DNA from 3 places in the Shewanella sp. SM68 genome. Region 2 is predicted to be linked to each of the others. Evidence: predicted binding sites of a transcription regulator. Region 2 holds the regulator's gene; each other region holds the start of a gene.
The links. The regulator sigma-54, encoded in region 2, starts transcription at its own class of promoters, with help from an activator protein. The targets are predictions, from matches to a motif close to GTTGGCACGNNNNTNGNNT.

Region 1 (4,505 bases), on a different contig from region 2:
CTCAATCAGATTCAGGCTTTCATAGCTTAAATGAAATTCAGCTATGGCCACCATAGGCTTACCTTTGGCATTTAACCAAGACAGCTCATAACCCGTCCAGATATCGGCACCATGAAACGGTAACGTCCCAGTGAGTGCAATAGCATTACGGTTTAGTGAGCGTGGAACCCCTTGCAGCAGCGACGCATCATACTCGGCTTGGTAGTCGGTGGCTTTACCTAAAGTCAGGCCAACAAGCGCTTGCGCATCACTATAGGGATCGTGATTCTGTGTCATCAATACTGTTTCCATGTCAAAATAGGCGCACATTATACCTGAAATTGGATTGTGCTTAAGTGTCTTGTCTGCCCGCACTCGATAAATTTTTGCAAAACTATCATCAAGCTTACTTAACGAGTTTAGGTGAACTACCGCGTTATTACCCACAGGGTGAGCCTTCTGTGTGTATTCAAGGCGAATTTCAACCGGATCTTGAACAGGCCGTTTCTTGGCAGCCAGTGAAACGCAAAGTTGAAGGCAGTTTCGCCAATGTAGAGCATGCACTGGAGTTAACTTTATGGCCAGAGATCAATGATTTTTACGGTCATTATTTCTCCGCCCCAGTATTATTTGACTCTAAGTGGGGCACAGGGGAGTTACTGCAAGTCTGGAATGATGACGATTTTAATTGCCTGCAACAAAACTTGATTGGTCATCTGATGATGAAGAAAAAACTGAAGCAGTCACCGACTTGGTTTATCGGTCTGTTAGATGAGGGAGATAAAATGCTCACCATCAATAACAGTGATGGTAGCGTATGGATTGAAATCCCTGGTGAAGTGCAATCTGAGCAATTGTCCTCGAGTTTGACTGCGTTTATTGAAGCATTATCGCCACGGATAGCACCACCCGTTAAACATGAAGAATTACCTATGCCCGCATTAGAACATCCTGGTATTTTCGCCAGTTTTAAACGTATGTGGCAAAACCTTTTCGGTAAACGTTAACTTCTGTGAGCGACATTTTTATTCTTAACCTAAGTATTAACTCAATCTAAGCGTGGCTTATCTTAGGTTGAGTTTTGCAAGGGGATAAACAGGTGTTATTGATGATCCCAAGACAGATTCGACACTATGCGGCAAGGTTCGCAGCGAAAATGGAACATATCCAATAAAGGTTCATCGAGTTTCCAATCATGACTGCCACAACGTGGGCAAGGTCGCGTTTTTTCTGTGGCTAAATCTTGGCCGCCAACGCGATATAAGTAGTAATAGGTCGGGATCTGAGTGAGATATTCGATACGACCGCGCAAATCCCAACCTCTGCGAAATAAATCACTGTCAGGACTCGATAATTCCTCTAGCGCAGCAAATTCTGCCTTGGTGGCCGCCGCCATTTGTAGCTCGTCGCAGGCTTGCCATTCGCTCTGCCAACGGATAATACGTTTATGATCGCCATTAAAGGTTGCGGGTATACGGTACAGGGGAATGGGCAATAAATTGTCGCCGCTGCGTAGGGGCGAGCACATATGCACAAAACTGGTGTATAGCAGTTGCCAGCTGGGTGTTTCGGTATTACTTACTTCAGAATTGATATCCTGACCAATAAACTTTTCCCGCGGCGCGAGTAGTTTAGCGTCGGTTAATTCTACTAAGGCTTTTTTGACCCAAGGGCTGTGATATTTGTGCGCTAAACTGCTTTTCTCTGGCATCAATAAACGCACTCTAAACTCACCGTCATTAAAGGCGACCGCAAATTCTCGCCCTAAGATTTGGCCATTAGCTCGATAGGCTTCAAGGAGCTGATTAATGGCCTTCTCGGCGGCAGAGATCGTGGTGTCGGCGAAGCATTCGAAGCGCAGTTCAGTGACAAACATTAAGCTGTTTTTCCTTGGATTTCTAATAAGTTGATGCGTTGTTTAAGTTCAAGCAGTTCGTTTTTTAATTGCATTATTTCTGTTTTTTGCTGCTCAGCATGACGTTCAAAATACGCCTGTTGCATCTGCAGGCGCTCGGCGAGCATTGCAAGGGTTAAGGTATCGTTAGTTGCGGGAACGTCAGTTGTAGGGCTGATAGTTTGCAACTCAGCTAAACGCTCGCGCTCCGCCTTAGGCATAGATTTAAATTGCTGTAAGCCTTGGATCAATATCGGTAAAGGTAGGCTACTACCTAAACGGGTTTTAATTAAGGCAAGGCTCGGTACTTTACCGCAGGCTTCGAGCGAACGTGCGGCCGCTAATACTTGGTCAAGGGGACTCATAATTAGCAAAATTCCTTAATTTGTTGAATTGTTTAAACCAATTTTAAAATAATAATTATTTTTTTCATTTAAAAACAGTGTGTTGTCTTGTGGCATTTATTTTGCTTATTGTCCAGCCGAAATACCATTTTTTAAGCTTCAATAATAATTACACAGGATGTCACATGATGAACCATAAATTGAATAACAAACTTATCGCCATCACTTTTTTAGGGCTCGCAAGCTTAGGTCTTAGCGGCTGCGTGGTCAATGTCGGTGATGGGGAATCGGGCTGGGATAGCAGCGAATCTTGGGAGAAAGTGCAGGATAAAAATCGCACTAACTTAACCAAACTGAGCTTAGGCATGCCTAAAGACCAAGTGATGATCTTAATGGGCACCGCTGATTTTAGTGAAGCCTATATTCAACAAAGTGCTCAACAAGGTGAAGCCAATAAAGAAGTCTTAGTGTTGTTTTATCGTACCCAGCGTAATAATGGCGATGGAAAAACCACTAAGGATGAATGTACGCCTATCGTGCTGAGCAACAATGCCTTAGTGGGTTGGGGTGAAACGGCTTACGGTAAAATCTGAACCAACGAGTCTTATCGTTTACGTAGCTGAGTGTCTAATTGCTCAATGGGCTCAGTCCAGAGGGCATCGGCTTCTAAACCTTCAATGATAAAGCTCTTTTGGGCAGGGGTCCAAAAGGGCGCTTGGCTTAAATGGATGTGATGGTCGATATCATGGGTTGCAATAAACTGCGCTATGGCCTCGTCGCTACTGTCTAAACCGAGTTGCTCAAACAAGTGGCCTAAGTCTACTGGAGTTGTATCCATCATTATTTCCTTTTCAGTATAGTGCCTTCGTTTAGAGTAAGCGCCTGATTGAAAAATGCAATCTATGATTAAAATTTGCACTTTTTAGTTTCCTTGGTAGATTAACAGTTACGCATAAAAAAGTGTGAGCTAAGTCAAGGAATGCTAACGATGGACAATGAAATTCTGGAGGACTGCCGCGCAGTCTATTTGACCGCGGAAGACTTACGCATTGCCGCTTCTATTCTCTATAACGCTTACCATGATGATCCTTTTTTTGTCGATTCACTCTTTACCTCAGACAAAGCCGCTTATGAGCAAAAATTGCGCGCCGCAATCAGGGAAGAACTCAATACGTTATGGCAACAAAAACAAGCCCTCATTGGTTTATTCGACCATGAAAGACTCTTTGGGTTAGCCTGTGTCGTTACTCAAGAAGTGCCTTTAGGGGAAGGGCGTTATTGGCATTGGCGCTTAAAGATGTTGTTAGGTACAGGTTGGCAATCGACTCAAGCGCTAATGAACAAAGAGTCCAGTATTATTGAACTTTTACCCAGTAAGCACTGCGGTATTTTGCAGTTTATTGCTCTTGCACCAAATGAACAGCACAAAGGACTTGGACATAAGTTAGTACAAGCTGTGGTGAGTTGGTGTGATGAGCAGCCTGATTTGGATGGCATTGGTGTGTTTATCGCTCAGGAGAACCACTTGCAACTGTTTACTCAGCATGACTTTGTATCCATAGGCGAGCTGAGTATTGGCAGTATTCATGGCCAACTTTTATTCTATTCGGTTCAACAAGATGACTAACTCTTATAAACGTTTCGCCGATTTTTATCCTTTCTATTTATCCCAACACCAGCACCCGACTTGTCGGCAATTGCACTTTGTTGGCAGTTGTTTAGTTCTGCTGCTGATTGGCATTGCCTTGGTTTCACAAGCTTGGTGGCTATGTTGGTTTATTCCTATTGTTGGTTATGGTTTTGCATGGGTGGGACACTTCGTATTTGAGAAGAATCGACCCGCGACATTTCAGTATCCTTTTTACAGTTTGATGGCAGATTGGGTGATGTTTGCGCAGATGATCTGCCGCTTTTTTAAACGTTAAAAAAACTGCCCGAGTGAGATGCCCATGCCCGTGTGAGAGATCGCTTACAAACGTTGTAGGACATAATGTTTTCTTTTTGATTGTTTTTTGTTCTACAATATTTAATTTTAAATAGAATCATTGGGTTGTATTTATTTTTCTTTGGTTGGTCCGTAATTAATTTTGTAGTCCGTTCTTTGAGCCGAACAAAAACGTTAGGGTTAACGTAGAATTCACTCATGGCCAAAGCAAATGGATAGCAAGGAAAGCGAAACAGGCCAAAGGGACGCAAGAAGCAACGAATTAAGATTTCAAGGTTGAAATCGCTGACGGTAGGAAAACTGTCATTCGCCTCGGATAGGCTAAGGAAAAGCAGGATTGCTT
Region 2 (4,505 bases):
ACCTGTTTATCTTGTTTATCCAGACCAAGGTAAAGCACAATGGCAACTCAGGGCAGATCAGGGCAAGCTAAACAAGGAAACTGGCAAGGTTGTATTAGAAAATAATGTTATTATCGATGCCATTAGCCCAGAAGAACCGATTCAGACCTTGTCCACCAGTTATCTGGAACTCGATCTCAACACTATGATAATGACCTCTGACCGTACCATTTACGTCACAGGGAAAGATTTTAATATTCAAGGCCAAGGCCTTTATGCCGACCTCAACGCGCAAGAAGTGCAATTGACCAGTCAGGTAGTAGGAACATATGAAGCAAAATAACGTATTACTTGCCAGCCTAATGCTAATTATGAGCATGAGTGCTTTCGCGAAAGTCGGCGACTTAAAGCAAGAAGTCAAAATTAAAGCTGTGAGCCAAACTGCGGATATCAAAAACAACCAGATCATCTTCTTTGGTCCGGTGGAAGTTACCCAAGGCTCAATAAAAATCCAAGCAAATGAACTGCGTGCATTTTCCGCTGAAGGTGAAAATAGCAAAACTTTGGTCGCCACAGGCAACCCTGCTACGTATAGCCAAATATTAGACGATGGCCGCCCAGCATCGGCAAGCGCGAAAGAAATTCGTTACGATATGGCAAGCCGCACCTTAACACTGAAAGGTATGGCGTCATTAGATCAAGCGGGTAGCCAAGTTACAGGCAATTTAATCCGCTATAACATGATTCAACAGAAATTGATGGCCGAGAGTACTGGCAGTGGTGACGATCGCGTGATCACTATTATTCAGCCAGAAAACTATCAAGATGATGCTAAATCAGATGCTCCAGCGGATAAACCTGTGAAAAAGCAGGACTCTAAATGACCCAAATCACCTTAAGAGCACAAAATCTGGCGAAAAGTTACAAGAGTCGCCAAGTGGTTAAAGACGTCAGTCTGACGGTAAAAACCGGTCAAGTCGTTGGCCTACTCGGTCCAAACGGTGCAGGTAAAACCACGACCTTTTACATGGTTGTCGGGCTAGTGAAGAGCGATAAGGGACATATCTTTATCGACGATGATGATTTAACCGCAGATCCTATGCATCTGCGTGCCCGCAAAGGCATAGGTTACTTACCGCAGGAAGCCAGTATCTTTCGTAAGCTAACTGTTCATGACAACATCATGGCCGTACTGCAAACTCGTAAAGAACTTAAAAACGAAGAACGAGAAGAAGAACTAGAACATCTGCTCGAAGAGTTTCATATCACCCACATCCGTGACAGCCAAGGCATGTCATTGTCGGGTGGCGAACGTCGTCGCGTCGAAATTGCGCGGGCTTTAGCCGCTAATCCTAAGTTCATTTTGCTCGATGAACCGTTTGCCGGCGTCGATCCTATTTCGGTTATCGACATCAAGAAGATTATCGAACAACTCAAAAGTCGCGGCCTTGGCGTACTGATCACAGACCATAATGTCCGCGAGACATTAGATGTATGTGAACATGCTTATATTGTGAGTCACGGAAACCTGATTGCCGAAGGAACTCCAGCAGAGATCTTAGACAATCAGCAAGTTAGGGCTGTGTACTTAGGTGAACAATTCAGGCTATAGTTAATCGAGCGAAGCCTATGGAGACAATTTATACCGCCATTAGGCTTCACTCAAGATAATATTAAGCGACCTTATCCAACAATAATAACGTAGGGATCAGCGGTAACATGAAAGCGTCACTCCAGCTCAAACTGGGTCAACAGTTAACCATGACGCCACAATTACAACAGGCCATACGTCTGTTGCAACTGTCGTCATTAGAACTGCAGCAAGAGATCCAGCAAGCATTAGATTCTAATCCCCTTCTCGAGCTGGAAGAGGATCAATTCGACGCCACTAAAACCCCTGTAAACCAAACGCTATCCGATACGGATTTCAGTGAATCTAGCACTCTGCCACCAGAAAAAGACAGCTCCACCATAGACACGGCAGAGTCGCTAACCAAAGAATCCATACCCGATGAGCTCCCCATGGACACCACATGGGATGAAGTGTTTACCGCCTCCCCAAACTCAGGCCCCGGCGGCAGTCGTGAAGACGATATGCCCTTCCAAGGCGAGACCAGTGAAGGTTTGTACGAACACTTAGAATGGCAAAAAAACCTCACGCCGTTTTCTGAAACCGATTTAGCCATTGCCACCGCCATTATTGATGCCATCGACGATCAGGGCTATCTCACCCAAAGCACTGAAGAAATTCTCGAAGCCATGGGCAATCCTGAAGTTGAGCTTGACGAAGTCGAAGCCGTACTCAAGCGTATTCAGCATTTTGATCCCATAGGCGTTGCCGCCCGCGATTTAAGTGAATGCCTGCTGATCCAACTGTCGCATTTCGCCGCTGATACTCCCAACCTAGAAAACGCCCGTATGCTGATCAAAGATCATTTAGATCTGATCGCCGCCCGTGATTTTAGGTTATTGATGCGTAAGACTAAATTAAAAGAAGATGAATTAAGGGATGGTATAGCACTTATCCAAACCCTCAATCCTCGCCCAGGTTTGTTGATCACGCCCAATAATGACGAATACGTTATCCCAGATGTGTCTGTGTCGAAGAAAAATGGCCGCTGGGTCGTTGAGCTTAATCCTGACTGCATGCCAAAAATCAATGTAAATCAACATTATGCTTCTATGGCACGCAGTACCAAAAACCAAGCCGATAGCCAATTTATTCGCGGCCATCTGCAAGAGGCTAAATGGTTTATTAAGAGCTTAGAAAGCCGTAACGATACTTTGCTTAAAGTTGCTAATTGCATAGTGCAATATCAGCAAGGTTTCTTTGAGTATGGTGAAGAAGCCATGAAGCCTATGGTGCTTAACGATATTGCCGAAGCGGTAGAAATGCATGAGTCCACCATCTCACGGGTCACAACTCAAAAATACATGCATACCCCTAAGGGACTTTTTGAACTAAAATACTTCTTCTCTAGCCACGTCGGTACTGACGATGGTGGTGAGTGCTCATCCACAGCAATCAGAGCCTTTATAAAGAAACTGGTTGCAGCGGAAAACCAGAAAAAACCATTAAGCGATAGTAAGATGGCACAACTTCTGGCAGAACAAGGGATCAACGTAGCCCGCAGAACCATTGCGAAGTACCGAGAGGCTATGCTTATTCCACCTTCTAATCAGCGTAAAAGTTTATAACCTACAGTGGATATCGGAGGACGTTTCTATGCAAATAAACCTAAGTGGACACCATGTCGAAATTACCGAATCGTTACGTGCATATGTAGAAGAAAAGTTTTCAAAACTTGAACGCCATTTCGAACAGATCAATAATGTGCACGTTGTGCTCAATGTTGAGAAAATGCAACAGATTGCTGAAGCGAGAATAAACCTCATAGGTGGTGAAGTTTTTGCTACTTCAGAGCATGCTGACATGTATGCCGCTATAGACGCCCTGATTGACAAGCTTGACCGTCAGGTTATTAAACACAAAGAGAAGTTAACAAAACACTAATAATGGAACTTTGTACCATACTGCGGCCGGAGTGCACTACCTGCGCCACTCCGGGCAGCAAGAAAAAGGTACTGGAACTCATCAGCGACTTAGTCGCTGCCCAGTACCCGACCCTCTCATCTCAAGAGATATTCGAAAGCCTAGTGGCGCGCGAAAAGATGGGGAGCACAGGTATAGGTAACGGCATCGCCATTCCACATGGTCGACTAGCCGATATAGATCAGCCCATTGCCATACTAATTAAGTGTGAAGAGCCGATAGCATTTGATGCTATCGATAAGCAACCTGTTGATATTTTATTTGCACTACTGGTGCCTGCAGACCAATGTCAGCAGCACTTAAGTACCTTGTCTTGCATGGCCGAAAAGCTGAGCGACAAGCAAATATTAAAGCAATTACGCAAGACGCATGATGAAACGGAACTCTATCAGGTAATCACTGGATGAAACTGGTCATAGTGTCGGGCCGCTCAGGCTCAGGCAAATCTGTCGCCCTTAGGGTACTCGAAGATCTCGGCTATTATTGTGTCGATAACCTTCCCTTGCCATTGATTGGCAGTTTGCTTGAGCAACTCAAAGGCAGTAACGATCTCGTCGCCATCAGTGTCGACGTGCGTAACATGCCTGAGCAGGATAAGGTCTTAGTGAAACAACTCGCTAGCCTACCTCCAGATACTGAGTTAACGAGCTTCTTCCTTAACTCCAGCGATAAAATTCTGCTTAAGCGTTACAGCGAAACCCGCCGTTTGCATCCTTTGTCGAAGAGCCGAGTCTCTTTGCAAGAAGCGATAAAGCTGGAGGGAAAACTGCTCGAGCCTATGTCAAAACTGGTCGATCACTACATAGATACGTCGAATTTGAATATCTATGATTTAAGTGACCAAGTCAGACAAATTCTCCTTGGTAGTGTCGATAAAGAACTCGTGATCAACTTCGAGTCCTTTGGCTTTAAGCACGGAATGCCCACCGAAGCCGACTTTATGTTCGATGTGCGCTTCCTGCCCAATCCCCAC
Region 3 (4,505 bases), on a different contig from region 2:
CTTGAACAAGCCTGTATTCAGGCACAGGTTTGGTTAACCCAATTACAGCCAACAGGGAGAGAATTTACCATTGCCGTTAACCTGTCTGCATCGCAAATTGGAAATGAGAACCTGTTTGATAAAATAGCGAATACGCTGACTAAGACAGGACTTCCTGCTGTAGCATTAGAGCTTGAAATTACTGAGAATTGCCTTATTGAAGATCCCCATGAACATGCCAAAATGCTCGATAGAATCGCCGAGTTAGGGGTGCGTTTTGCCCTTGATGATTTTGGGACGGGTTTTTCGTCCTTAGAACATATCAAATTGTTTCCCATTAGCGTGCTGAAAATCGATAAAAGCTTTGTCGCTTCCTATGATAAGGATGATAAAGACACTCGTTTGCTCGCTGCATTACTTAACTTCGCCCATGGGTTTAATGTCATATCAGTAGCTGAGGGCGTTGAAACAATTGAGCAGGCTGAGTTTTGTACTTCTCGCCATTGTACTGTATTACAAGGTTATTTGTTTTCTCGTCCCTTAGATGCAACGGAGTTTGAGGCTAAGTATATTCTGCCGCTGTTAACTTAAACCGAGTTCCGAGTGTGATAGGTCTTGAAGTATTTCATTAGCATAATGATTTCGTCTGGTGAGGAATATTTTCTTGCTTTACACTGAGCAATAGACAAATATCAGCCCCTTTTTCTGTCGCTGTGCTTTTGGTGCCGCAGAACGGTTTATTCACTCATGCTTAAGTTGGTCACTCAGCAATGAAAATAGGTATTTTATCCCAATTCCCCCAGTTGTATTCAACACAACGTTTAGTCGCGGCTTGCCAAAGTCGTGGACATGAAGCGGTCGTGATCAATACGCTGAATTGCTATATGAATATTAATTCTATTAAACCTAGCATTCATTATGAAGGTACTGAATTAGTTGGGTTTGATGCCATCATTCCGCGTATTCATGCTAGCGTGACTTTTTATGGTTGTGCCGTTGTACGTCAGTTTGAAATGATGGGCGTATATGCCGCGAATGATTCAATCTCCATTGCGCGTTCGCGGGACAAATTGCGGGCACTGCAACTACTTTCCCGCAAAGGGATTGGCATGCCAGTGACGGGTTTTGCCAATAAGCCAAATGATATCCCAGATCTCATCAATTTGGTGGGCGGCGCTCCGTTAGTCATTAAATTACTCGAAGGCACTCAAGGGATTGGTGTCGTACTCGCTGAAACTAAAACGGCTGCTGAGAGCGTGATTGAAGCATTCTTGGGGCTCAAAGCGAATATCTTAGTGCAGGAATACATTAAAGAATCCAATGGTAGTGATATTCGTTGTTTTGTTGTCGGTGACAAGGTTGTTGCTTCGATGAAGCGTCAAGGTCCCGAGGGCGATTTCCGCTCTAATCTGCATTTAGGGGGTTGTGGTGAGGTGGTAAAAATCACCTCTGTTGAGCGTAAAATGGCTATTGCCGCTGTGAAGGCGATGGGATTGGTTGTCGCGGGAGTAGATATTTTACGTTCTAACCGTGGCCCACTGATCCTTGAGGTTAATTCGGCGCCAGGCATTGAAGGGATTGAGCAAACAACAGGGATTTCAGTGACTGAGCCTATTGTTGAATATATTGAGAAAATGGTTGCGGCCCGTAAAACAAACCGGTCAATTATTGCCTAGTAGGTGATGGTGATAAAACGACGCCACTTTTTAAGGTGGCGTTTTTTATGTTTAGAGCTTATAGATCAAAACTGTAGGAATATCCGAGTACTAGTTTGGCATCATCATCGGTGAGATCGGTATCTGAGACCATAAATGACACTGTGCCTATGCTGGTATCTGCGCTGAGAGTCACGTTATAGTCGGCATAATTATCTTCGCCAAACCAAGATTGGACGACATCACCGTTTGAGTAACCATAGTGCACTGATAAATTCAGCTTTTCAGTGAGAGGAACGGATACCGTCGCGGCAAGATAACTGAGATCTTTATTATCTAAAGGATCGGCGGCCAGATCGTCACCGGCATTGATGACTTGGGAGTAAGCAAGTTCGAGCCATTTCCACGTGACAGCAGCATGGAGCTCACCAAAATCAATACTGCCCGGCGCGTCTGGATAGGCGTAGTAGAGATAGCCAAAGTCGTAGCTGATGTCTTCGGTAATACTGCCGCCATAACCTGCATATAGATCAAGCTCGTAGCTAGTATCATCACCAAAATCCACATTCGATGCCCAAGTTCCCGCATAAAATCCAGAATCGTGGCTGTAGTCAAGGCCACCTTGGATTGCGACCGCATCTTTAGTTTGGGTCGCACCGCGCCATAGATAATTAGAGGTACCGCCAATGTTGCCTGATACGGCTGCAAAGGCGTTGCCTGCCAGTAACATTCCCGTCGATAAGGCCAAAACGCTGTACAGTGATTTCTTCATGCTCATCCCCTCGATTGACTTATTTATCGATTCACCATTGGCACACTCAAAGTCAGCTGTGGTCATTAGTGCATCTTGGTTTTTTTCTAAGGAAGGATTTGCTAATCACATGCCACTATTACAATGCCATGTAAAACAAGGTATTAGAACTTTCAATGTTAATGAAATGTTTTTATTTGCTAGTTTGTGGGGCAGAGGCGCACTTTTGTTGTGCACAAAATATTCAGTGCTTCACTGGGATTGGGCAAAAAAAACGCCTCACAATGGAGGCGTTGTATTGAATTTTATAACTTAGTTTACGCTGTCACGTAGGGTTTTACCCGCTTTAAACTTAGGCACTGTCGCTTCAGCAATTTGAATTTCTTTACCCGTTTGTGGGTTACGGCCAGTGCGAGCGGCACGAGTCGCTGTTTCAAAAGAACCGAAACCTACGATGGAGATTTTGTCACCATTTTTCATTGATTCGGTAATAGCTGCTTCAAAAGACTTCAATGCGCGTGCTGCTTCTACTTTCGTTAGATCGGCATTTTCTGCAATTTTGGCGATTAGTTCAGTTTTGTTCATTTTTATTGTCTCTTCTTTCCGTAGATTTATTTGAAATAAGCGTGCCTAACATGCCATAAGGTTTAACACTTGGAAAGCCTTTTGCGTCAAGCGTGCAGCAGGATGTTCAGTAAAGCGCAGAATATTTACTCAGTTCGTGACTTAAGTTTTATTCTTCTAACAGTTGATAGAGTAATTTTTTAACAAGTTTGGGTTCAAAGGGTTTGTCACATAAGGCATTTACACCCGCTTGGGACACATTGCTGAGGTGGGTATCGTTGGCTTCGGAAGACACCATCAAGATGGGAATGTGTGATTGTTGGCTTTCATTGCGGATAAATTGTGTCAAAGCTAGCCCATCTACACTCGGCATATTGTAATCAGTGATCACTAAGTCGAACATATTGTGTTTCATTAACGCTATGGCTTGCGCGCCATCCTCGGCCTCGGTAATTAGCTTCATCCCTAAGTTACCAATCGTGCGTTTAATGACGTTTCTTGCCATACGGCTATCATCGACCACTAATACACGCACATCTTGTACATCGAAATTACTCAGGTCGAGTTCATCGTGGCTGAGTAAATCAATCGTGGCATTCAATGCTGTACCTAAATGGTCGGCACTGAAGGGTTTAGGTAGAATCGCTACTACACCCGATTGGCGGAATATTTCAAGTTGTTCACGGCGGCACTCACTCGAGACCAGCATAAATTGGATATCTTTGCAGTCAGCGTTGGCCCTTAAGTAGCCCAAGAGATCGATGGCAGTGCCATCATCGAAATGCATGGCGCTCGCAATAAGGTCAGGTTTATGGCGAGCAATAATATCTTTAGCCGCTTCTATGTTTTCTGCGGTTTGAATGCTGAGAATGCCTTCTTGTTGTAAGCGCTGAATAATAATTCGACGCTGTGTCTCTGAAGGTTCTACTAAAAGAATGGAAAGTTCGCTGGGCGATAAATGGCTCATAGTCTACTTCAAGTTAAGAGTCGTAAGTATTTTACTGGGTCGCTAAGCTACGCTATTGATAACAGCTTAGCAACAAAGTCCATTACTGAGTTTGGCGGGTCAAATAGTGTCTCGTGACCTTAGAAAATGCGATCCAATACTGCACGAGTAAAATAACAATAATGCTCACTGTGAGTGGCAACATAGGAATGTTGTGGCCAGAAACAACTACTTTTACATCCTCAGGGGTAATGCGATAGGCAATAATTGCTGTAATCCCCAGTGCCGAGAATCCTAAGGTTTGCATGCCAATATAAATCTTCAACACTAAGCTAGACCACGGCGCCCGTATGAGTATGCCAACGAGCACGGGGAGGACACCTAGGGTGAATACATCAAGGGATTGAGTCATCACAGTACGCCAAAGTGCAGCAATGCTGAAGAGGCAATATAACGTGATCAGTAGTATAAGACGTTTAGGCATAGATTGAAGTGCACACCAGTAGCAAAGAAGATGAGCAAGTGTAGGAAATGCCCTAATCCGAGTCCAGTATAACCGTGATATCGTGTAGAATATGCCTTTTTGCTAGAGGCTCTAATAGGTGACGTT

Region 1: the regulator sigma-54 is predicted to act here: its motif matches at 2,327-2,345, upstream of L5M40_RS05915 (DUF3192 domain-containing protein).
Region 3: the regulator sigma-54 is predicted to act here: its motif matches at 2,505-2,523, upstream of L5M40_RS05450 (TorF family putative porin).

What each region holds. Positions count from the first base shown of each region.
Region 1 covers NZ_JAKKRU010000003.1:73,436-77,940, forward strand. Annotated here, with positions in the region: gene queF (NADPH-dependent 7-cyano-7-deazaguanine reductase QueF) at 1-276, opposite strand, end outside; gene syd (SecY-interacting protein) at 336-986, shown strand; gene L5M40_RS05905 (Zn-ribbon-containing protein) at 1,082-1,855, opposite strand; gene L5M40_RS05910 (hypothetical protein) at 1,855-2,238, opposite strand; gene L5M40_RS05915 (DUF3192 domain-containing protein) at 2,403-2,810, shown strand; gene L5M40_RS05920 (DUF2789 domain-containing protein) at 2,822-3,055, opposite strand; gene L5M40_RS05925 (GNAT family N-acetyltransferase) at 3,206-3,844, shown strand; gene L5M40_RS05930 (DUF962 domain-containing protein) at 3,837-4,142, shown strand.
Region 2 covers NZ_JAKKRU010000005.1:256,086-260,590, reverse strand. Annotated here, with positions in the region: gene lptC (LPS export ABC transporter periplasmic protein LptC) at 1-322, shown strand, start outside; gene lptA (lipopolysaccharide transport periplasmic protein LptA) at 309-863, shown strand; gene lptB (LPS export ABC transporter ATP-binding protein) at 860-1,591, shown strand; gene L5M40_RS10890 (RNA polymerase factor sigma-54) at 1,699-3,177, shown strand; gene hpf (ribosome hibernation promoting factor) at 3,206-3,493, shown strand; gene ptsN (PTS IIA-like nitrogen regulatory protein PtsN) at 3,496-3,939, shown strand; gene rapZ (RNase adapter RapZ) at 3,936-4,505, shown strand, end outside.
Region 3 covers NZ_JAKKRU010000002.1:535,375-539,879, reverse strand. Annotated here, with positions in the region: gene L5M40_RS05460 (putative bifunctional diguanylate cyclase/phosphodiesterase) at 1-570, shown strand, start outside; gene rimK (30S ribosomal protein S6--L-glutamate ligase) at 750-1,655, shown strand; gene L5M40_RS05450 (TorF family putative porin) at 1,714-2,406, opposite strand; gene L5M40_RS05445 (HU family DNA-binding protein) at 2,698-2,970, opposite strand; gene L5M40_RS05440 (response regulator) at 3,119-3,916, opposite strand; gene L5M40_RS05435 (hypothetical protein) at 3,999-4,379, opposite strand.